3 regions of the Thermopolyspora sp. NPDC052614 genome follow, and region 1 is predicted to be linked to each of the others. Evidence: riboswitches for the same ligand, from Rfam matches in the RefSeq annotation. Region 1 holds a riboswitch; each other region holds the start of a gene.
What was found. Region 1 has a riboswitch for cobalamin ahead of metE (5-methyltetrahydropteroyltriglutamate--homocysteine S-methyltransferase). Riboswitches for the same ligand answer to the same signal wherever they lie in the genome.
Positions count from the first base shown of each region.

Region 1 (6,692 bases):
GCGGCCGGCTCCACCACGACCTTTGGGGTGAGAGCGGCACCCAGACCGAGCGCTGGAACGCGGTGCGCGAGCGGATCGCCGCCCACGGCCTGCGCAACTCGCTGCTGATCGCGATCGCTCCCACCGCCACCATCGCCTCGATCGTCGGCGCCTACGAGTGCATCGAGCCGCAGGTGTCCAACCTCTTCAAACGTGAGACCCTCAGCGGCGAGTTCCTGCAGATCAACAACGCGCTGGTGGCCGAGCTCAAGACGCGCGGCCTGTGGAACGAGCGCGTCCGAGCGGCCATCAAGCAGGCCGAGGGCTCGGTGCAGGGCATCGCCGAGCTCCCGGAGGACGTGCGCCGGTTGTTCCGCACCGCGTGGGAGCTGCCGCAGCGCGCGCTGATCGACATGGCCGCCGCGCGTGCGCCGTACATCGACCAGAGCCAGTCGCTCAACCTCTTCATGAGCGCCCCGACGATCGACAAGCTCTCCTCGATGTACCTGTACGCCTGGAAGTCCGGGCTGAAGACCACCTACTACCTGCGCTCGCGCCCGGCCACCCGCATTCAGCAGGCCACCGTCCCCGTCGCGAACAAGTCCGAGGACGCCCTCGCCTGCTCGCTGGAGAACCCCGAGTCCTGCGAAGCCTGCCAGTAACCCGCCGCGACCGTTCGGAGACCCTGATGCTGCTCGATCCTGGCATGAGCCTGACCCTGCGCCCCATGCGCTACCCGCTGTTCTTCGACCGCTACCGCGACGCGATCAAGAACACCTGGACCGTGGAGGAGGTGGACCTGTACTCCGACCTCAAGGACCTGCCGAAACTGTCACCGGCCGAACGCCACCTGGTCAGCCGCCTGGTCGCCTTCTTCGCCACCGGCGACACGATCGTCGCCAACAACCTGGTGCTCAACCTCTACCAGCACATCAACGCCCCCGAGGCACGCCTGTACCTGTCGCGGCAGCTCTTCGAGGAGGCCGTGCACGTCCAGTTCTACCTGAACCTGCTCGACACCTACGTCCCCGACGAGCGGGAGCGCTTCGAGGCGTTCGCGGCCGTGGAGAACATCCCCTCCATCCGGCGCAAGGCCGAGTTCTGCTTCCGCTGGATCGACTCCATCGGCGACCTGCGGCGGCTGGAGACCCGCGACGACCGCCGCGCCTTCCTGCTCAACCTCATCTGCTTCGCCGCCTGCATCGAGGGCCTGTTCTTCTACGGCGCCTTCGCCTACGTCTACTTCCTGCGCTCCCGCGGCCTGCTGAACGGGCTGGCCTCGGGCACCAACTGGGTCTTCCGCGACGAGTCCATGCACATGGCCTTCGCCTTCGACGTGGTCGACGTCGTACGCCAGGAGGAGCCGGACCTCTTCGACGAGAAGATGGCCGGCCAGGTCAGACAGATGCTCGCCGAGGCGGTGGCGTGCGAGGCCCAGTTCGCCGAGGACCTGCTCGGCCAGGGCGTTCCGGGCATGTCGATCGCGGACATGCGCTCCTACCTGGAGCATGTGGCCGACCGCCGACTGGCCCAGCTCGACATCGAGCCGCTGTACGGGTCGAAGAACCCGTTCGCCTTCATGGAACTGCAGGACGTCCAGGAGCTGTCGAACTTCTTCGAACGCCGCGTCTCGGCGTACCAGGTGGGGGTGACCGGCTCGGTCAGCTTCGACTCCGACTTCTGATATCACGGGGCGGGCCCCGGGCCGGCGCGGCCCGGGGCCCGCGTCCCGCCGATCGCCATGGCTCGGCGTGTGCCGCTGAGCACGGCCCGGCTGGAGCGAGGTCACAGAGGATGACATGGAGGGTTTTCCTCTTCTCCTCCGCCGAACGGCATGGGATGGGGGGCCGTACGGCCGCGGCTCGGGTCGCCGCGGCCGTACGCCGGAGGCTCAGCGGATCTCGGCGCGCAGGCGGCGGGCTACATCGACCATGGTGCGCAGGGCGGCCTCGGTCTCGGCGTAGCCGCGGGTTTTCAGGCCGCAGTCGGGGTTGACCCACAGCAGGCCGGGGTCCACCGAGGCGACGGCGGTGCGCAGCGCGGCCTCGATCTCCTCGGCCGTCGGCACCTGGGGGGAGTGGATGTCGTACACCCCCGGCCCGATGCCGCGCCGATAGCCGGCAGAGCGCAGCTCGTCCAGCAGTTCCATGCGGGAGCGGGCCGCCTCGACGCTGGTGACGTCGGCGTCGAGCTCGCCGATGGCGTCGATGATCTCGCCGAACTCGGCGTAGCACATGTGGGTGTGGATCTGGGTGGTGTCGGCGACGCCTCCGGTGGCCAGCCGGAACGCGCCGATGGCCCAGGCGAGGTAGTCCCGGTGGGCGGCCCGGCGCAGCGGGAGCAGCTCGCGCAGCGCGGGCTCGTCGACCTGGATGATGCGGATCCCGGCGGCCTCCAGGTCGCGGATCTCGTCGCGTAGCGCCAGCGCGACCTGCCGCGCGGTGTCGGCCCGTGGCTGGTCGTCGCGGACGAACGACCACGCCAGCATGGTCACCGGGCCGGTCAGGATGCCCTTGACCGGTCGTTTCGTACGGGACTGCGCATAGGTGACCCACTTCACCGTCATGGGCGCGGGCCGGGAGACGTCGCCGTGCAGGATCGGCGGGCGCACGTACCGGGTGCCGTAGGACTGCACCCAGCCGTGCTCGGTGGTCGCGTAGCCGTCGAGCAACTCGGCGAAGTACTGCACCATGTCGTTGCGTTCCGGCTCGCCGTGCACCAGCACGTCCAGACCCACGTCCTCCTGAAGGGCGATCACCCGGTCGATCTCGGCGCGCATCCGCCGCTCGTACTCGGCCTGGTCGATCGTTCCGGCCCGCAGCTCGGCGCGGGCCCGCCGGACGTCGCCGGTCTGCGGGAACGACCCGATGGTCGTGGTGGCCAGGACGGGCAGGCCCAGACCGGCCCGCTGCGCGGCACGGCGACGTTCGAACGGGGAGCGCGACGTGCCCTGTCCCAGCGCCTCCAGCCGAGCCCGCACCCGCGCGTCCACGACGCGCTTCACCCGCGTCGCGGGTCTCGTTCTGTGCCCTTCGCGCAGCGCCCGGCCGATCGCCGTCACCTCGGCGGTCTTCTGCCGGGCGAAGGCCAGCCTCTCCCGTAGACGCGGGTCCAGGCCCGTCTCGGCGTCCAGGTCCAGCGGGACGTGCATCAGCGAGCAGGAGGTGCTCACCACCAGCCGGTCGGTGAGCCCGAGCAGGGTCGCGCACAACGACACCGCCCTGTCGACGTCGGCCCGCCACACGTTGCGGCCGTCCACGACCCCGGCGACCAGCGTCTTGCCCGGCAGGCCGCCCGCCGCGGCCAGCGTCTCAAGGTTGCCCGGCCCCGCCACGAAGTCCAGGCCGATCGACTCCACCCGGGTTCTCGCCAGCACCTCCAGCGCGTCGCCGATCTCGCCGAAGTATGTCGCCACCAGCAGCCGTGGCCGGCTGGGCAGCGCCCCCAGGCGCCGGTAGACGCGCCGCAGCGCGGCCAGTTCCCCGGCGGTACGGTCGGCGGCCAGCACCGGCTCGTCCAGTTGCACCTCGGCCACGCCGGCGCCGGACATCCGCTCCAGCAGCTCGGCGTACACCTCCGTCAGCTCGTCCACCAGTTCCAGCGGGGCGAATCCCGGCACGGCCGGCTTGGCCAGCAGCAGGTAGGTCAGCGGGCCGACCAGCACCGGGCGGGTCCGGATCCCCAGCGCGGCGGCCTCGGCGTACTCGCTCAGCGGTTTGCGCCAGTCCGGCCGGAACCGGGTGGCAGGCCCCAGCTCAGGGACCAGATAGTGGTAGTTGGTGTCGAACCATTTGGTCATCTCCAGCGGCGGCACCCCGTCTGTCCCTCGCGCCATCGCGAAGTACGGGTCGTCCAGGCCGGCGAACCGCTCAGGTGTCGCGCCCAGCATGACGGTGGTGTCCAGCACGTGGTCGTACAGCGAGAAGACGTTGGACGGGACGGCGTCCAGCCCGGCTTCGGCCATCTGTCGCCACATCTGCCGCCGCACCTCGGCGGCGACCTCCTCCAGCCGACCGGCGTCGGCGCGACCGGCCCAGTGATCCTCGATCGCCCGCTTCAGCTCCCGGCCGGTGCCGATGCGGGGATACCCCAAAACGGTCGTGGTGACCTGACTCATGGCGTCCTTCCCTCGACTGTGCCATGCCGGTCCACAGGCATCGGGAAAGGCCGCCACCGGTCCTCCCGCGAGACCATGGACCACCGCGCGCCACACGGGACGCACGGGCGGCGGGCAGGTCTTCGGACTCGTGGGCGTCGTGCTCGTTCCTACTGGCCGTCGCTTCCCAGACGGACATCCCGTCCAGTGCTCATGACGGCGGTCGTTCCCACTCACCGCTGCGGGGCAGTCCCGGAATTCCACCGGGTTCCCTCTTACGACGCCCGCCGCCGCACGGCGCCGGGCGAACCAACCGCGCCGCCAGCATAACCCCCCGATTCGGCCCGGCGACATCGGCCTGGCCCGAAGCGCCGCCTGATCGCCGCCGCGCGACAGGGCCGCCGGCCCCGGACCGGACGGCCGATCCGCCGCTGGTGGCGGAAGGGCCCTCGTGTCATGATGGCGCAAAGGCGAGCGCGGACGAGGAAGCCGGTGTGAGACCGGCGCGGTCCCGCCACTGTGATCGGCGAGCGGATCCCCACTGAGCCACTGCCCCTGGGGGTGGGAAGGCGGGGACGAGCATCGACCCGAGAGCCAGGAGACTCACGCGGTCGCCTCCTCAATGAACTGGGGCGGATCTCCCCGGAGAGGAGCGGATCGGCGTGCCCGACGAGCCGAGGGAACGTGCCATGTGCCCGTGGCGCGCGGTTGCCGCATGGGCGGGCGCCCGGTGGCCTTCGTCGTGCGACTCCCCCCGCATGCCGGTAGTGCCGCCCCGTTGTGCACATCCCGTGAGAGGAACCGTCCATGACGGGCAGACGTCCCCTGTCCCTGCTGCTCGCCCTGCTGTCCGCTCTCATCTCCGCCGCGCTGGTCGCCGCCTGCGGAGCCGCTCCCACTGATGACGCGACCACCGGCCGGGCGACCGCCCCGGCCACGGACTCCGCGCCTGCCGCGGGATTCCCGGTCACCATCGACAACTGCGGTGTCACCACAACGTACGAGAGTCCGCCGCGGCGGGCGGTGTCGATCAACCAGCACGCCACCGAGGTGATGCTCGCGCTCGGCCTGGAGCAGTCGATGATCGGCACCGCCTACCTCGACGACAAAATTCTGCCCGAGTACCAGGCGGCGTACGACGGCGTGAAGGTGCTGGCCAAGGAGAACCCCTCCTACGAGGCGCTGCTGGCCGAGGAGCCCGACTTCGTGTACGGCGGCTTCGCCAGCGCCTTCGACGCGAAGGAGGGCCGCGCTCGTGACGCGCTGGGCAAGGCCGGCATCAAGACCTACCTGAACATCGAGGAGTGCCCGAGCGGCCCGGTGACCATGCCCATGATGGACCAGGAGATCCGCAACGTCGCCAAGATCTTCGGCGTGCCGGATCGGGCCGAGAAGCTCATCGCACGACTGCGCGCCCCCTTGAGCGAGGTCCAGGAGAAGCTCGCCGGAGTGACGCCGGTCAAGCTGTTCGTTTACGACAGCGGTGATAAGACCGCGTTCACCGCCGGCGGCAAGGGCATCGGCAACGAGATCATCAAGGCGGCGGGCGCCGAGAACGTGTTCGCCGACGTGGATAAGGCGTGGGGCGACGTGTCGTTCGAGCAGGTGGCCGAGCGGGCGCCCGAGTGGATCGTCATCTACGACTACGGCGACCAGCCGGTGGCCGACAAGAAGAAGTTCCTCTTGTCGAATCCGGCGCTCGCGGACGTACCGGCGATCAAGGAGGAGCGGTTCGCGGTGCTGCCGCTGTCGTCGGCGGTGCTCGGCGTGCGGGTGCCGTCGGCGGTGGACTCGCTGGCCCGCCAGATCCACGCGGACAAGTTCAAGTGAGTGAGCTTACCGAGGCGGCGCGGGGCGTCGACGCGCCGGCCGCCGTCGCGCTGCCGCCGCGGCGGCCGGGGCCGCCGTATCCGCTCGTGATCGGGCTGCTCGTGCTGCTGCTGGCCGCGGCGGGCACGGCGGGCATCGCGGCCGGGTCGATCAGCCTGCCGGCCGGGCAGGTGTGGGGGATTTTGCTGCACCGTATCCATCCGGCGCTGGCCGACCAGGTCTGGACCCCGGTGCGGGAGACCATCGTCATGGACGTGCGGCTGCCGCGCGTGCTGCTGTGCGGGGTCATCGGGGCGGGCCTGTCGGTCTGCGGGATGGCGCTGCAGGCCCTGGTGCGCAACCCGCTGGCCGATCCGATGTTGCTGGGCGTCTCCTCGGGCGCCAGCGTCGGTGCGGTGGGCGTGGTGGTGTTCAACCTGACGCTGTTCGGGGCGTTCTCGCTGCCGTTCGCCGCGTTCGCCGGGGCGCTGGCCGCGCTGGTCGCCGTCTACTTCCTGGCCAGGTCGGGCGGGCGGATGACGACGGTGCGGCTGGTGCTCGCCGGGGTGGCGACCGCCGAGGTGCTGTCGGCCGTCGCCAGCTTCCTGGTGGTGACCTCCGGCGATCCGCACAAGGCGCAGTCGGCGGTGCGCTGGATGCTCGGGGGCCTGGCGGGCACCACCTGGGCGATGGTGGGCGTGCCCGCTGCGGCCGTCCTGCTGGGCACCGCCGTGCTCCTCGGCGTCAGCCGTCCGCTGAACCTGCTGCTGGCCGGGGAGGAGGCGGCCGCCTCGCTGGGACTGGACGT
Region 1 covers NZ_JBFATZ010000009.1:193,286-199,977, forward strand. Annotated here, with positions in the region: gene AB0K60_RS20915 (ribonucleoside-diphosphate reductase subunit alpha) at 1-641, shown strand, start outside; gene AB0K60_RS20920 (ribonucleotide-diphosphate reductase subunit beta) at 668-1,663, shown strand; gene metE (5-methyltetrahydropteroyltriglutamate--homocysteine S-methyltransferase) at 1,871-4,096, opposite strand; cobalamin riboswitch at 4,213-4,353, opposite strand; cobalamin riboswitch at 4,556-4,680, shown strand; gene AB0K60_RS20930 (ABC transporter substrate-binding protein) at 4,883-5,905, shown strand; gene AB0K60_RS20935 (iron ABC transporter permease) at 5,902-6,692, shown strand, end outside.

Region 2 (6,692 bases), on a different contig from region 1:
CAGCACACCCCACAGCCCGGAGAAGATGAGCACGCTCTCCTCAGCACGCTTGGCCGCCTCGTCCGACAGGGCCGCCAGCCCCAGGTTGTCGTACAGAACACCCGTGTAAAGAGCCCCAGCGGGCAAAGCGGGCGCGGTCCGCAACGCCAGATTCTTGTCCAGCTCTCCGGCCAGACCGGGCGTCAGCCCGAGCACGTCCAGCGCGTCACGCCGTCGTGAGGCCCTGATCAGGGCCTTGAGCACCCGCTCACGAGACCGGTCGAGACCGGGAAACGACAGCGCGCCGAACGGCGGGCCGCTTCCCTGCTCCGCCTTCCCCTCCGAGGCCGGCAGCAGAATCAGCACGATGCCCCACCCTACAAGCGCGGGAACCCGGCCGCCGCACACAGCATGCGCCGGCCGTCGTCGCCCGGCGGCGGCAGATGACCGACGACCTCATCTCCCGCCCCGCCTCCCGCCCCCCCGCCTACCGCCCGGGTCCCGCCAGCGTCCGGCTGCTCCGAAGGCGCCTCGGCGCGGCCCCGCCGGGCCTGCCACAGCGACTGCACCCCGACCACCACCAGCACGACCGCGCCGACGACACGCATCACGCCGTAGGCCACCTGCGACGCCAGGAGCCTCATCGACTGCGCTCATCGCGGCATGATGTCCGGCCGCCACCGGGCGCGTCATGGTGCCGCGACCGACGCGTCACCCCGAGCGGATCTTGTCGATGATCGTGCGCATCACCTCGGCCGAGTTCGCGTAGGTGCCCGCAGGAAGCGCGGCGAGAGCGTGCACGACGCTCTCGTCCGCGCCCTTCTCCTTGGCGAAACGCAGCAGTTCCCGTTGCGTGCCCGGATAGGGGAAGGCCGACAGCGCGTCGCTCACGTGCACGGGATCAGGATGCGACATGCCATTCCCCGCCTACTCGAGTTCCTCTTCGATCGGGGTCTTCTCCCTTGGACGCAGGTGCTCGGCGACGGCCTTCCGGCCGCGCGAACGCTGCTGGAACCGTTCGGACTCGGTCCGATCCGGCGCCGGATCCACCTCCACCGAACGCAACACCTCGGCCATGCCCGCATAGTCGCCGAGCGGCAGCGCCGACAGCGCCCTGTCGGTTGCCTCATCGGCCCCGTGCCGCCGCGCGTGCTCCACGATCCGCTGCTTGTCCGCGGGAAAGTCAAGATCGTTCAGCGCTTCCTTCACCGGACGCGTATCACGCAATTTCATGCTCGTCCCCTACCCGTCACGCCGTACTCAACCGCGTGACCAGGCCCTTCACACCGCCCGCCGCCACCGGACCGGCACCGCGAGGACAGCGCCGATCCCCGCTCCGGCCGGTTGCGTCACCGGCGATCCGGCACCGCGGGGCAGCGCACGGTCACCTGAAGGGGCGGCCGGTGCCCTCGCCCGGCAGGTACCCGCCGTCATCGGCGTCCGTGCGGCCCGACCCGGCGTCCGGATCGTCCGCATCCGAGTTCGCCCACTCCATATCGCCGGTCACGTGGCCGCCACCCTGCGGCTCCCGGGCGCCCGGCCCGATGTCGTCGTACTCCGGACTGTCGTCGATCAGCCCCTCCAGCCGCTCGTCAACCGGACCCCGTACCCGGAACCCGGGCCGTCCGCCGCGGCCGCGCCCCTCCTCCGCCACCTCCGGCGTCGGATGCGGGCTCGGCCCCCACGTCTCGGAGTGCGGTTCGACCTCGTCGGTCCGCGCCCCCACGGACTTCTCGTCCGACCCCGCCGTGACGGTGTACTCGTCGTCGCGTCCGGCCATGTGCCCCATCGGCTCGGAGTAGCCGCTCTTGGGCTCGGCCTCGTCGCGGGCGTCGCCGGGGCCGAGGTTGGAGCCGCGAATCGACGCAGGACCCACATCGCCGCCCCTGTTGTGCAGATCGGGGTCGAAGGTGGTGCCTTTGTTCTGCTCGCGCAGCCTGCGTCGCTCGTCCTGTCTGTCGCCCTCGCCGGCCATCGAAACCCCCTCCTTCGCCCTCCACCCGGCCACCTGCCCAGGCCATCGCCCCCATAACGATGTAAGGCCGACGCCCCGATCAGAGCCCGGCGGCGCGGGCCCGGCAGCGGAGGACGAGGAGGCCGCCCACGGCGGGAAGCCACGCCATGAGCTTCGTCACCCCATCGGCATCCTGGTCGTTGACCCGGCGGACAGAGCCGACGGAGCTTGCTAAGCGGCGTCGTCGCCGGTGGTTTCGCTGCGGTGTGGCTCGATGCGGTCGATCAGCCGACCACTCCAGGCGCGGATTTCCGCGGCCTGCTGAGGGGTGAGCAAGTCGAGGAAGTAGCGGCGGATGTTGCCGGCGTGGACGCCGATGGCGTCCTGCGTGGCGCGGCGGCCCTCGGCGGTCAATCCGATCCCCGCGCGGCGGCCGTCTGCCCCGTACTGGGTCCGCTGCACGAGGCCGCGGTTCTCCATACGCGTCAGTTGGTGTGAGACGCGGCTCTTGTCCCAGTCGAGCGAGGCGGAGAGTTCGCCGACGCGCATCTGGCGGCCGGGTGCCTGCCACAGCGTCATCAGCACGCTGAACTCGGCCTTCGAGATGCCGCAGTCACGCTGCAGGCCACGGTCGAGTTCCCGGACGAGCAGGCGCTGGGCGCGCGTCCAGAGGTCCCAGAGCTCCCACTCCTCGGGCTTCAGCGTACGAGTCTCCGCCATGGCGCAAATGATACCGGACAGGCGAGTTGTCACATCAACTCCACTAGTCCTAGAGTTGACGTGACAACTCCCATGGAAGGAGCATCATGGCACTCCGCATTGGCATCATCCTGGGCAGCACCCGACCCGGACGTCGGGGCGAGCAGATCGCCGCCTGGACGATGGAGACGGCACGCGCACACGGCGGCGCCGACTACGAACTGATCGATCTCGCCCGCCACGGTCTCGGCAACCTCGACGAGGCCGGAAATCCGACCCACCAGCAGTACGAGCACGACCACACCCGCAACTGGTCGGCACTGATCGACGGCTTCGACGGCTTCGTGTTCCTCACCCCGGAGTACAACCACTCCTTCCCCGGCGCGCTCAAGAACGCGCTCGACTACATCTACCGGGAGTGGAACGACAAGGCCGCCGGCATCATCAGCTACGGCGGGTGGGCCGCAGGCGTCCGAGCCGCCGAGGCACTGCGACTCGTGCTCTCCGAACTCCAGGTGGCGACGGTCCGCACCCAGCCCGCCATCCCGCTGCTCCCCTCGTTCTCCACCGGCGCTTTCGTCCCGCCGGAGGGCCTCGACGTCGCGGTCCACGGCATGCTCGACCAGCTCATCGCCTGGTCCGGCGCGCTACGCGAGGTACGCGAGGCCAAGTCGAAGGCAGCCGCGATCGTCGGCTGAACCAGCGCCAACACGTCGGCCGACCCCGCCCTCGTCATCATCTCGATCACACGGCCAAGGCATGCACGGTGCTGGGGCTCGGCCTGCACCGCTGATCGGAGAAGTCGGCGCTATCCGACAGGCCCACCCAGGGGAGGGATAACCCTCCCCAGGATCGCCTTCGCATGCGTCAGCGCGCCTACCGTCTTGCCTTGATCGTCGGTAGTGATGTAGACATCGGCCAACTGGTCGAGAATCCACAGGCCGTAACCGCCGTCCTCGCCCGATGCACGGCGCGTGGGTGTGTCACGTGAGCCGATCGGGGTGCCGAGTCCATGGATCCCTCCTCCACGTTCGGGGTCGCGTGTGGTGGCCGGGTGGACGGCCGTGCGGGACGGTTCGTTGACGCGGACCGTACAAAAAGGTACGTTGCGGATGATTTCACGAGAGTCCAAGGGAAATCCGGTGAGAGGCCGGTGCGGACGCGCCACTGTATCCGGGATGCGGATCCCGGGAGCCAGGTCGCTTGGGCTGTTGTGACCTCACTGTTCGGGACGCGTCTATCCCTGGGGAGGCACTCTGATGAGTGGCATGTCCGCTCCTACGTCCATTCCGTTGCCGCGGCTGCGTCCATGGCTGCTGGCCGTACCTGTGTTGTTGCTGATCGCCTATCTCGTATTGATGGACAACGGGGCCGTGTCACAGGCAGGAGCGCTTCTGCATGAGCTCATGCACGACGGGCGGCACCTGCTCGGCGTGCCCTGCCACTAGGGGCGGGCGTGGTTCGAACCCTGCTGGTCAGGGGCCTGTTGGTGGGCCTGCTGGCCGGATTCGTCGCGGGCGCGTTCGCCTTCTTCGTGGGTGAGCCGCGGGTGGACGCCGCGATCGCGCTGGAGGAGGCCGGTGCCGCTTCGGCCGGGGAGGCCGGTCACGGGCATGCCGAGGAGGGCGGTCACTCGCACGGGGACGAGGTTGTGGTGAGCAGGCCGGTGCAGAAGGCCGGGCTGTTCCTCGCCACCGGGCTCTACGGGCTCGCCGTCGGCGGGATCTTCGCGCTGGTGTACGCCGGGGTGCGTGGCCGGGTCGGGCCGCGGGACGACGGGCTGCTGGCGGTGGTTTCCGCTGGGGTGGCGTTTCTCGCCGTCATTCTCGTGCCGTTCCTGAAATATCCGGCTAATCCGCCTGCTGTGGGGAATCCGGAGACGATCAACGGTCGTACGGCGCTCTACGTGGTGATGGTCCTGGTCGGCCTGGCCGCCACGGTCATCGCGGTGGGGACGGCGCGCAGGGTCGACTCGGGTCCGTGGCAGCGCTGGGCGGCGGCGGTGGCGGCCTTCCTGGTGCCGGTGATCGCCGCGTGGCTGCTGCTTCCGGCGATCAACGAGGTCCCCGACGGCTTCCCGGCGACGCTGCTGTGGGAGTTCAGGATGGCGTCGCTGGGCACGCAACTGGTGTTCTGGGCGGCGTTCGGCGTGCTGTTCGGGTGGGTCACCGACCGGGCGGCCCGGCGACCGGCGACCGCCGCGGCCGGGTAGGCGGCGTGTTGTTCATCCGGCATGCCACCACGCGGGGCATGCGGGGTGCCTGCTTTCCGGGCGACGACGAGGCCGACCCGGCGAGTCTCGCCAAGGCGGACGGCAGGGTCTTCGGCGGGGAGCCCGGGCGGAAGGTCTGGGTCTCCCCCGCCAGGGCCGCGTCGCAGACCGCGTACGCGCTGGGGATGGTGCCGCAGGTGGCCGTCGATCTCGCGGAGGCGGACGCGGGGCGTTGGCGCGGCCGGCCGTACGCGCGAATCGCCGAGGAGGAGCCGGAGGCGCTGGCCGCCTGGCTCGCCGATCCGGACGCGGCGCCGCACGGGGGTGAGAGCCTTCGATCGATGTCGGTGCGGGTCGCGGCCTGGATGGACGCCATGCGCGTCACGCCCGACGTCGTCGTGGTGTGCGATGTCGGCGTCATCCGGGCGGCGCTCGGCCACGCGCTCGGCGTCGGGATCGTGCCCGCCGCGCGCTTCGACATCGCGCCGCTGTCCGCCACCGAGATCGCCCTCGCCGGCGAGGGCTGGCGGGTCGCCTACGTCAACCACTACGTCAACCACACAGCCGCGACGTGACCGTCACCGCCGCCGGTCGGCGGCGTACACGTCAAGGTGCACGTCAAGGCGTACGCATCAAGGGGAAGGCCGCTTCGTGACCGTCACCTATCCGTTCAGCGCCGTCGTCGGGCTCGATGATCTGAAGCTGGCGCTGGTGCTCAACGCGGTCTCGCCGAGGGTGGGCGGGGTGCTCGTGCGCGGGGAGAAGGGGACCGCCAAATCGACCATCGTGCGGGCGCTTGCCGCGCAGTTGCCGCAGGTGGAGGTGGTGTCCGGGTGCCGGTTCGCCTGTGATCCCGGCGCGCCGGATCCGGCGTGTCCGGACGGGCCGCACGAGCCCGGCGAGCATCGCCTGCGGCGGGCCGCGGCGCTGGTGGAGCTGCCGGTCGGGGCGTCGGAGGATCGCCTGGTCGGGTCGCTCGACGTGGAGCGGGCGCTGACCGAGGGGGTGAAGGCGTTCGAGCCGGGATTGCTCGCCGCCGCCCATCGGGGGGTGCTGTATGTGGACGAGGTCAATCTGCTCCACGATCACCTGGTGGATCTGCTGCTCGACGCGGCGGCGCTCGGCACCTGCTATGTGGAGCGGGAGTCGGTCTCGGTACGGCACGCTGCCCGTTTTCTGCTGGTCGGCACGATGAATCCGGAAGAAGGCGAGCTGCGGCCGCAGTTGCTGGATCGGTTCGGGCTGACGGTGGAGGTGCGGGCGTCGCGGGATCCCGGCGAGCGGGCCGAGGTGGTACGCCGGAGGCTGGCGTTCGACGCGGATCCGGAGGGGTTCGCGGCGGAGTGGGCCGAAGAGGAGGCGCGGCTCGCGCGGCGGATCGCCGAGGCGCGGGCGCGGGTGGGCGCGGTGCGACTGCCGGACGCGCGGCTGCGGCAGATCGCGACGGTGTGCGCGGCGTTCGAGGTGGACGGGTTGCGGGCCGATCTGGTGACCGCGAACGCGGCGATCGCGCACGCGGCCTGGCACGGCCGGGACGCGGTGACGACCGAGGATGTGCGGGCGGCGGCCCGCCTGTCGCTGCCGCACCGGCGGCGGCGTGACCCGTTCGACGCGCCGGGGCTGGACGAGGAGTTGCTGGATGAGCTGCTGAGGCAGACCTCCGGTCCCGACGATGACGTGCCGCCCGACGGCGGTGGCGGGGAGTCGCCGCCCGATGGGACGAATCCGGATATTTCTGGGCTTGATCCAGCGGGCCAGGAACGGGAAACAGGGGCGACCGAACAGACCCGGCCGGGCCCCCTGGCCCCGCCGGAACAACCGGAGGGGCCAGGGGTCCCGACCGGCCGC
Region 2 covers NZ_JBFATZ010000016.1:146,488-153,179, forward strand. Annotated here, with positions in the region: gene AB0K60_RS28615 (peroxide stress protein YaaA) at 1-345, opposite strand, end outside; gene AB0K60_RS28620 (hypothetical protein) at 357-623, opposite strand; gene AB0K60_RS28625 (DUF2795 domain-containing protein) at 691-876, opposite strand; gene AB0K60_RS28630 (DUF2795 domain-containing protein) at 907-1,212, opposite strand; gene AB0K60_RS28635 (hypothetical protein) at 1,364-1,954, opposite strand; gene AB0K60_RS28640 (MarR family winged helix-turn-helix transcriptional regulator) at 2,165-2,653, opposite strand; gene AB0K60_RS28645 (NADPH-dependent FMN reductase) at 2,740-3,330, shown strand; cobalamin riboswitch at 3,729-3,851, shown strand; gene AB0K60_RS28650 (CbtB-domain containing protein) at 3,901-4,080, shown strand; gene AB0K60_RS28655 (CbtA family protein) at 4,089-4,844, shown strand; gene AB0K60_RS28660 (histidine phosphatase family protein) at 4,883-5,419, shown strand; gene AB0K60_RS28665 (VWA domain-containing protein) at 5,496-6,692, shown strand, end outside.
Region 2: linked by a shared signal. The riboswitch ahead of AB0K60_RS28650 (CbtB-domain containing protein) and the one ahead of metE (5-methyltetrahydropteroyltriglutamate--homocysteine S-methyltransferase) in region 1 are both predicted to bind cobalamin.

Region 3 (6,692 bases), on a different contig from region 1:
TCACCCTTGTTCGGGATCTGCCTGCCGGAATCCACACCGATTCCGCCCGTGCCGACGGCGGCGCGGGGGTCTCCCGGCGCAGCCGGTGTGACGGGATGCCCAGGTACGACATGGATCCCGTCATCTACATGTTCTCCGCGGATCGATTACGAGCAGGACGTGCCGTGGATCAGGTCGGGACGCCTCCGTCCTCCGGCACCCGTCGCCCGGCCGAGCCGGGTCCCGGGCCCTCGCACGCCGTGCGGACGTCTGCGGCGATTCCCGTTACCGGGAACTGTTCTCCACTTATCGGAAGTCGTCAATGCTCTTCGCGGAAGCCCGCGAAACTCGGGAAAAATTGGGGAACGCAGAAGTCCCACCATTAACAGGAAGATCTTCAGAAGCAGGCGGCGGCGGGCCCGGCGCAGGTCTCCAGGATGGCCCAGACCGCCTTGCCGCTGGGGGTCAGCGGCGACCATCCCCAGCGCACGCTGAGCGAGTCGACGATGTGCAGGCCGAGTCCGCCGGGCTCCAGCGGGGCGGGGTGCCGCAGCACCGGCGGCGTCGTCCCCGGATCGGCGATGGCGCAGGCCACCAGGGACCCGCGGCGGATGAGCGAGAGCCGGATCGGCTCGGCCGCGCGGGGTGCGGCGAGCGCCAGGCCGTGCCGCAGGGCGTTGGTCGCGAGCTCGGAGACGACCAGCCCCATGCCTTCGGCGAGGTCCTCCATCGCCCAGCCGCACAGCGTGTTCATCGCGAAGGTGCGCGCGGTCCGCGCCACCTCCGGACGGGCGGGGAGGGCGAAGGTGGCGGTGGCGGCGGGGTCGTGGAAGCGCCCGCCCAGCAGATCGCGGGCGGGGTCGGGCCACCAGCCGAGCGGGGGCCACCAGTCGAAGGCCGGCTTGCTCTGTCCACGCGTCAGGTCCGTGGAATGCATGGGAACAAGGATGCTCCAACATCATGTGCAAGTGCAAGAGCGAATGCACGTGCAAGAGCCTCGTGCACGCGCTACCGTTGTCTCAAGGAACCCTGAATCTGAAAGGGGAGCCCACGCGCGATCTTTGACAGACTGTGTGATGCAGTCCACAACCGGAGGAAAGTGACGTGTCCATAGATCCGCCGGGTTCCGGCTCCACAGTTCGGCGCATCATGCTCGGTGCCAGCCTTCGGCGGCTGCGCGAGCAAAAAGGACTCACCCGCGAGGTGGCCGGATTCCATATCCGGGCCTCGGAGTCCAAGATCAGCCGAATGGAGCTCGGCCGGGTCGGTTTCAAGACACGTGACGTCGAAGACCTGCTCACGCTCTACGGCGTCAACGACGACGCCGAACGCCGTAGCCTGCTGGAGATGGTCCGTGAGGCGAACACGCCGGGCTGGTGGCACAAGTACGGCGACCTGCTGCCAAGCTGGTTCACCACCTACGTCGGCCTGGAGGAGGCCGCGGCCGTGATCCGCACCTACGAGGTGCAGTTCGTGCCCGGCCTGCTGCAGACCGCGGCGTACGCCCGCACGGTCATCCAGCTCGGATATCCGGATGGCTCGGAGGAGGAGCTCAAACGCCGCGTGCATATGCGCATGCAGCGGCAAGAGCGTCTCGGCCGCAAGGACGGGCCGAAGCTGTGGGCGGTGATCGACGAAGCGGCGCTCCGGCGGCCGATCGGCGGCCCCGACATCATGCGCGAGCAGATCCAGCACCTGCTGGACGTCTCGACTCTGCCGAACATCACCATCCAGGTGATGCCGTTCAAGTTCGGCATGCACGCCGCCGAAGGCGGGGCGTTCACAATCTTGCGTTTTCCAGAGTCCGACCTGTCGGACGTGGTCTACGTCGAGCAGCTCTGGGGTGCCTTATACCTGGACAAGCGTGAGGACATCGACCCGTACCTCACCGCGATGGAGCAGTTGTGCGTGGAGAGCACCACGCCAGGCGGCACCGCTGAGATACTCGGGGACATTCTCAGAGAGATGTAGATGCAGCAGACGTACAACGGGATGCCGGCCAGCGACCTCGACGGGGTCCGGTGGCGCAAGAGCATCCACAGCAACTCGACCGGTAACTGCGTGGAGCTCGCCGAGCTCCCCGACGGTGACATCGCCGTCAGGAACTCCCGCTTCCCCGAGGGCCCCGCCCTGATCTACACGCGAGATGAGATCCGGGCCCTCGTCATGGGGGTGAAGGACGGCGAGTTCGACAACCTGCTGGCGTAACCGCTTATTAACATTGACCGCATCCGATTAACGCGGGTGCGGTGGTGGTGTAACCCGGATCATCGTCGAGTCCGGCACATTGGGACCCGTCCATCGCGACGACGACACGCGTTCGGACATCTGTTTGGACGACATCGTGGGGGCCCTGATGCTGGACCGGATGACGCTGTACCCCGTGGCCGACGACGTGCTGTTCGCACCGGGCGGCCGTGTCGTGATCCGTACCTACGGCGTGGCCGCGCCGGCGGAGTCGGCCACGGGGGAGACGGGCGAGGAGCGGGCCGTCGCCTACCGCACCTGGGTCACCGGCGTGCGCGACCAGCCCCGCTACTGGCGCTGGGGGCACTTCGAGGACGCCCGCCGCGGGCACCGCAAGGTGCTGGAGTGGCTCACCGGGCGCGGTCCGCAGCCGCAGCAGGTCGCCACCGTCTGAGCGTTCCGGCGTGTGCCGCCTCACGGCGAGCGCACCGGGGCGTTCCAGCGGAGGATCACCGGCTCGCCGTGCTCGAAACCGAGGGCGCTGATCGTTCCGGTGTCGAGCCGGAACAGGCGGCCGTCCCGCGGCGGGAGGCCGAGCCAGCGCGCGGTCAGCGCCCGCAGCAGGTGACCGTGCGCGACCACGGCCACATCGCCGCCGTTCCCGCCGCCGCCGTCGTCGGTGTCGGGGTCGGCCTCGGCGTTGGCGTCGGCGAGGACGGGCCGGACCCGGGCGATGACGCGATCGACGCGTGCCCCCACCTGGTCGATCGTCTCGCCGGGATGCTCGGGGCCGCCCGGGATGACCCCGTCGCGCCACAGGTACCAGCCGGGCCGGTCCTCGCGGATCCGGGCCGTGGTGACGCCCTCGTAGCCGCCGTAGTCCCACTCCCACAGGTCGGGGTCGGGCTCCGGGGCCGCCGCGCCGTTCCCGGCGGTCAGGCCGGCCAACTCCGCCGTACGGCGAGCGCGTAGCGCCGGGCTGACGAGGACCAGCGCGAAGCGGTGGCCGGCGAACTCGGGGGCGAGCAGCCGTGCCTGCTGCTCGCCGCGCCCGGTCAGGGGGACGTCGGTGCGGCCGGTGTGCCGGTGGTCGCGGCTCCACTCGGTCTCGCCGTGCCGGAGCAGAATCAACTCAGCCATATTCGACCATCATGCCGGTCGCCGATTCCCCGCCGTACGGGGGGCTCGCCGGGGCCCGGTCGGTGCCGCCGCTCGGCCGCCGTCCGAAGCCCGACCCGCGGCTGGATGGGGCGATCAGGGGTTGATACCGTGCCAGGGACGCGCTGTGCTCAGCGAAATCCGGTGGGAGTCCGGTGCTGTCCCGCAACTGTCATGCCCGTGAGGGCGAGCCAGGTCGCCTGGGCACCGCGCCGACGACATCAACCCTCGTGGAAAAGGGTGATCCGTCCGCACGGGTCCCTCGATTCCCGGCAACCCCTGGAGGATCTCGTGAGGCCCGTACGGCTGGCCTTGGCGAGCGCGTTGCTGGGTGTCCTCGGGTTGGCCGCCTGCGGCCAGGCACAGGACTCCGCACCCGCCCCCTCGTCCGCACCCCCCGCCGCCACCGCGTCCGCGTCCGGCGCGTTCCCCGTCACCGTCCAGGCCGGCAACGGCGCGGTCACCATCGCCGCGCGGCCGGAGCGGATCGTCTCGCTCTCGGCGACCGCGACCGAGACGCTGTTCGCGATCGGCGCCGGGCCGCAGGTCGTCGCCGTGGACGAACGCTCCAACTTCCCGGCCGAGGCGCCGAAGACCTCGCTGTCGGGATTCAAGCCCAACGTCGAGGCGATCGTCGAGCAGCGGCCCGACCTGGTCGTGATCACCAATGATGTGGGCGGCATCGTGGCCGAGCTGGGCAAGGTCAAGGTGCCCGTGCTCGTCGAGCCGTCGGCGGCCGACTTCGACGACGCGTACGACCAGATCGCCGACCTCGGGGCCGCCACCGGCAACGCGGACAAGGCGCGCGAGGTCGCGGACGGCATGAAGCGGGAGCTGGACCGGCTCGCGGCCGAGGCCCCCAAGAACAAGAAGCTGAGCTTCTACCACGAGGTGGACACCACGCCGTACTCGGTGACGTCCAGCACGTTCATCGGCCGGGTCTACGGCCTGTTCGGGCTCGTGAACATCGCCGACGAGGCGCCGGACGCGAGCGGCGGCTACCCCAAGCTGTCGACGGAGTTCATCGCCAAGGCCGACCCGGATCTGATCTTCCTCGCCACCGCGAAGTGCTGCGGGCAGAACCGGGACACCCTCGCCAAGCGGCCGGGCTGGTCCGGCCTGTCGGCGATCAAGAACGACCGGGTGATCGGCCTTGACGACGACATCGCCTCCCGCTGGGGGCCGCGCGTCGTCGACTTCGCCAAGACCGTCGGCGGGGCCGTGCGCGAAGCGTCCGGCTGATCCATGGGCGTCCGTCGCGCGTCGTCCGAGCACTCCGCCGCCTCCGAACACACCGCTGTCGCCGAGCAGCCTGCGGCCTCCGCGCCTTCCGGGTTCCTCCGGCGTCCGGCCGTGGCCGTGCCGGGGCGGCGGGCGCGGGTGCTGCCGGTGCTTGTGGCGGTGATCCTGCTCCCGGCCACGATGACGGCCGGGCTGCTCGTGGGGGCCGCCGACATGCCGGTGAGGGGAGTCCTGCTGACGCTGCTCGACCGGCTGCCGCTGGTCACGGTGGACCCGGGGCTGTCGCCGGTCGAGCAGGCGCTGCTGCTGGAGCTGCGGCTGCCGCGCGTGCTGACCGCGGTGGTCGTCGGCGGGCTGCTCGCCATCGCCGGGGCCGGTTACCAGGGCGTGTTCCGCAACCCGCTCGCCGACCCCTACCTGCTCGGCGCCGCCGCCGGGGCCGGGCTCGCCGTCACCCTCGCCGTCGTGCTCCTGCCGGGTGAGGCGGGGAACGCGGCCGTGCCGGTGGCCGCGTTCGCCGGGTCCGTCGGCGGGGTCTTCCTGGCGTACGCGCTGGGCCGCACGGCGGTGCACGGCGGCGGCACGGCGACGCTCGTGCTCGCGGGCGTCGCGGTCATGTCGTTCCTCACCGCGATCCAGACGTTCGTGCAGCAGCTCGACGTCGAGGAGCTGCAGCGCGTGTACGCCTGGATCCTCGGCGACCTCGGCGGAAGCTGGGAGCAGCTCGCGGTGATCGCGCCCTACACGGTCGCGTCCACGGCCGTCATGCTGCTGCACGGGCGGCTGCTCGACGTGTTGTCGGTCGGCGACGAGGAGGCGGCCGGGCTGGGCGTCAACGTGGCCCGCGTCCGGCTCGTGGTCCTCGCCGCCGCGTCGCTCGCCACCGCCGCCGCGGTCGCGGTGAGCGGGCTGATCGGCTTCGTCGGCGTGGTGGTGCCGCACGTGGTGCGGCGGCTGGCGGGCGGCTCGTACCGGATCGTGCTGCCGCTCTCGCTCGTCGGCGGGGCCGCGTTCCTGGTCGTCGCCGACCTGGTGGCCCGTACCGTCGTGGCCCCGGCGGAGCTGCCCATCGGCGTGGTCACCGCCTTCGTCGGCGCCCCCTTCTTCGTCGCCGTCCTGCGCGCCACCCGGTCGGTGGAGACGTGAGCGCCCCCGCCCGCGAGGGACGGAACGAGGCGGCGCGGAAGACGGTCGGCGGGCTCGCGGTGCGAGGGCTGGGCGTGGATCTCGGCGGGAAGCCGGTGCTGTCCGGCGTCGAGCTGACCGTGCCGGGCGGGGCCTGGCTGGCCGTGATCGGGCCCAATGGGGCGGGCAAGTCCACGCTGCTCAAGGCGATCGCCGGGGTCGTGCCGTACGCGGGCGCGGTGCTCGTGGACGGCGAGCCCGCGCACGCCGGAAGCCTGCGCGAACGCGCCCGGCTCTTCGCCTACGCGCCGCAGACGCCGTCGCTGCCGCCCGACATGACCGTGTTCGACTACGCGCTGCTCGGGCGCACGCCGTACATCTCCTATCTGGGGCGGGAGGGCCGCACCGACCGGGAGATCACCGCCTCGGTGCTCGACCGGCTCGGGCTCGCGGCGCTGGCCCGGCGCCGCCTCGCCCACCTGTCGGGCGGCGAACGCCAGCGGGTCGTGCTCGCCCGCGCCCTCGCCCAGCGGGCGCCGATCCTGCTGCTTGACGAGCCGACGACCGCCCTCGACCTCGGCCACCAGCAGCAGGTGCTCGAACTGGTGGACCGCCTCCGGCTCGCCGACGGCCTCACGGTCGTCGCCGTCCTGCACGATCTGAGCCTCGCCGGGCAGTACGCCGACGCGGTGCTGCTACTGTCGCAGGGCCGCCCGGTCGCGGCCGGGCCGCCCGCCGAGGTGCTGACGGCGACGTCGCTGGCCGAGCACTTCGGCGCCCGCGTCCGGGTCGAGGCCGGGCCGGGCGACCGCCCCCTGATCCACCTGGTCCGCCCCGAGGGCGGGTAGCCGCCGAGGTAGTCCATGGCAGAACCGGTTCCGCATCCGATGACGCTCGCCTACCGGCAGGAGGACGGGGCACGGCTCGCCTCGCTGCTGTGGGAGTTCGGGCCGGGCTGGCGCATGATCTCCTCGGCGGTGCTCGGCGGCGGGATCGGGCCG
Region 3 covers NZ_JBFATZ010000004.1:280,066-286,757, reverse strand. Annotated here, with positions in the region: gene AB0K60_RS10890 (ATP-binding protein) at 377-916, opposite strand; gene AB0K60_RS10885 (helix-turn-helix transcriptional regulator) at 1,129-1,950, shown strand; gene AB0K60_RS10880 (DUF397 domain-containing protein) at 1,951-2,187, shown strand; gene AB0K60_RS10875 (hypothetical protein) at 2,348-2,620, shown strand; gene AB0K60_RS10870 (histidine phosphatase family protein) at 2,641-3,306, opposite strand; cobalamin riboswitch at 3,424-3,544, shown strand; gene AB0K60_RS10865 (ABC transporter substrate-binding protein) at 3,616-4,566, shown strand; gene AB0K60_RS10860 (iron ABC transporter permease) at 4,747-5,712, shown strand; gene AB0K60_RS10855 (ABC transporter ATP-binding protein) at 5,709-6,539, shown strand; gene AB0K60_RS10850 (adenosylcobinamide amidohydrolase) at 6,555-6,692, shown strand, end outside.
Region 3: linked by a shared signal. The riboswitch ahead of AB0K60_RS10865 (ABC transporter substrate-binding protein) and the one ahead of metE (5-methyltetrahydropteroyltriglutamate--homocysteine S-methyltransferase) in region 1 are both predicted to bind cobalamin.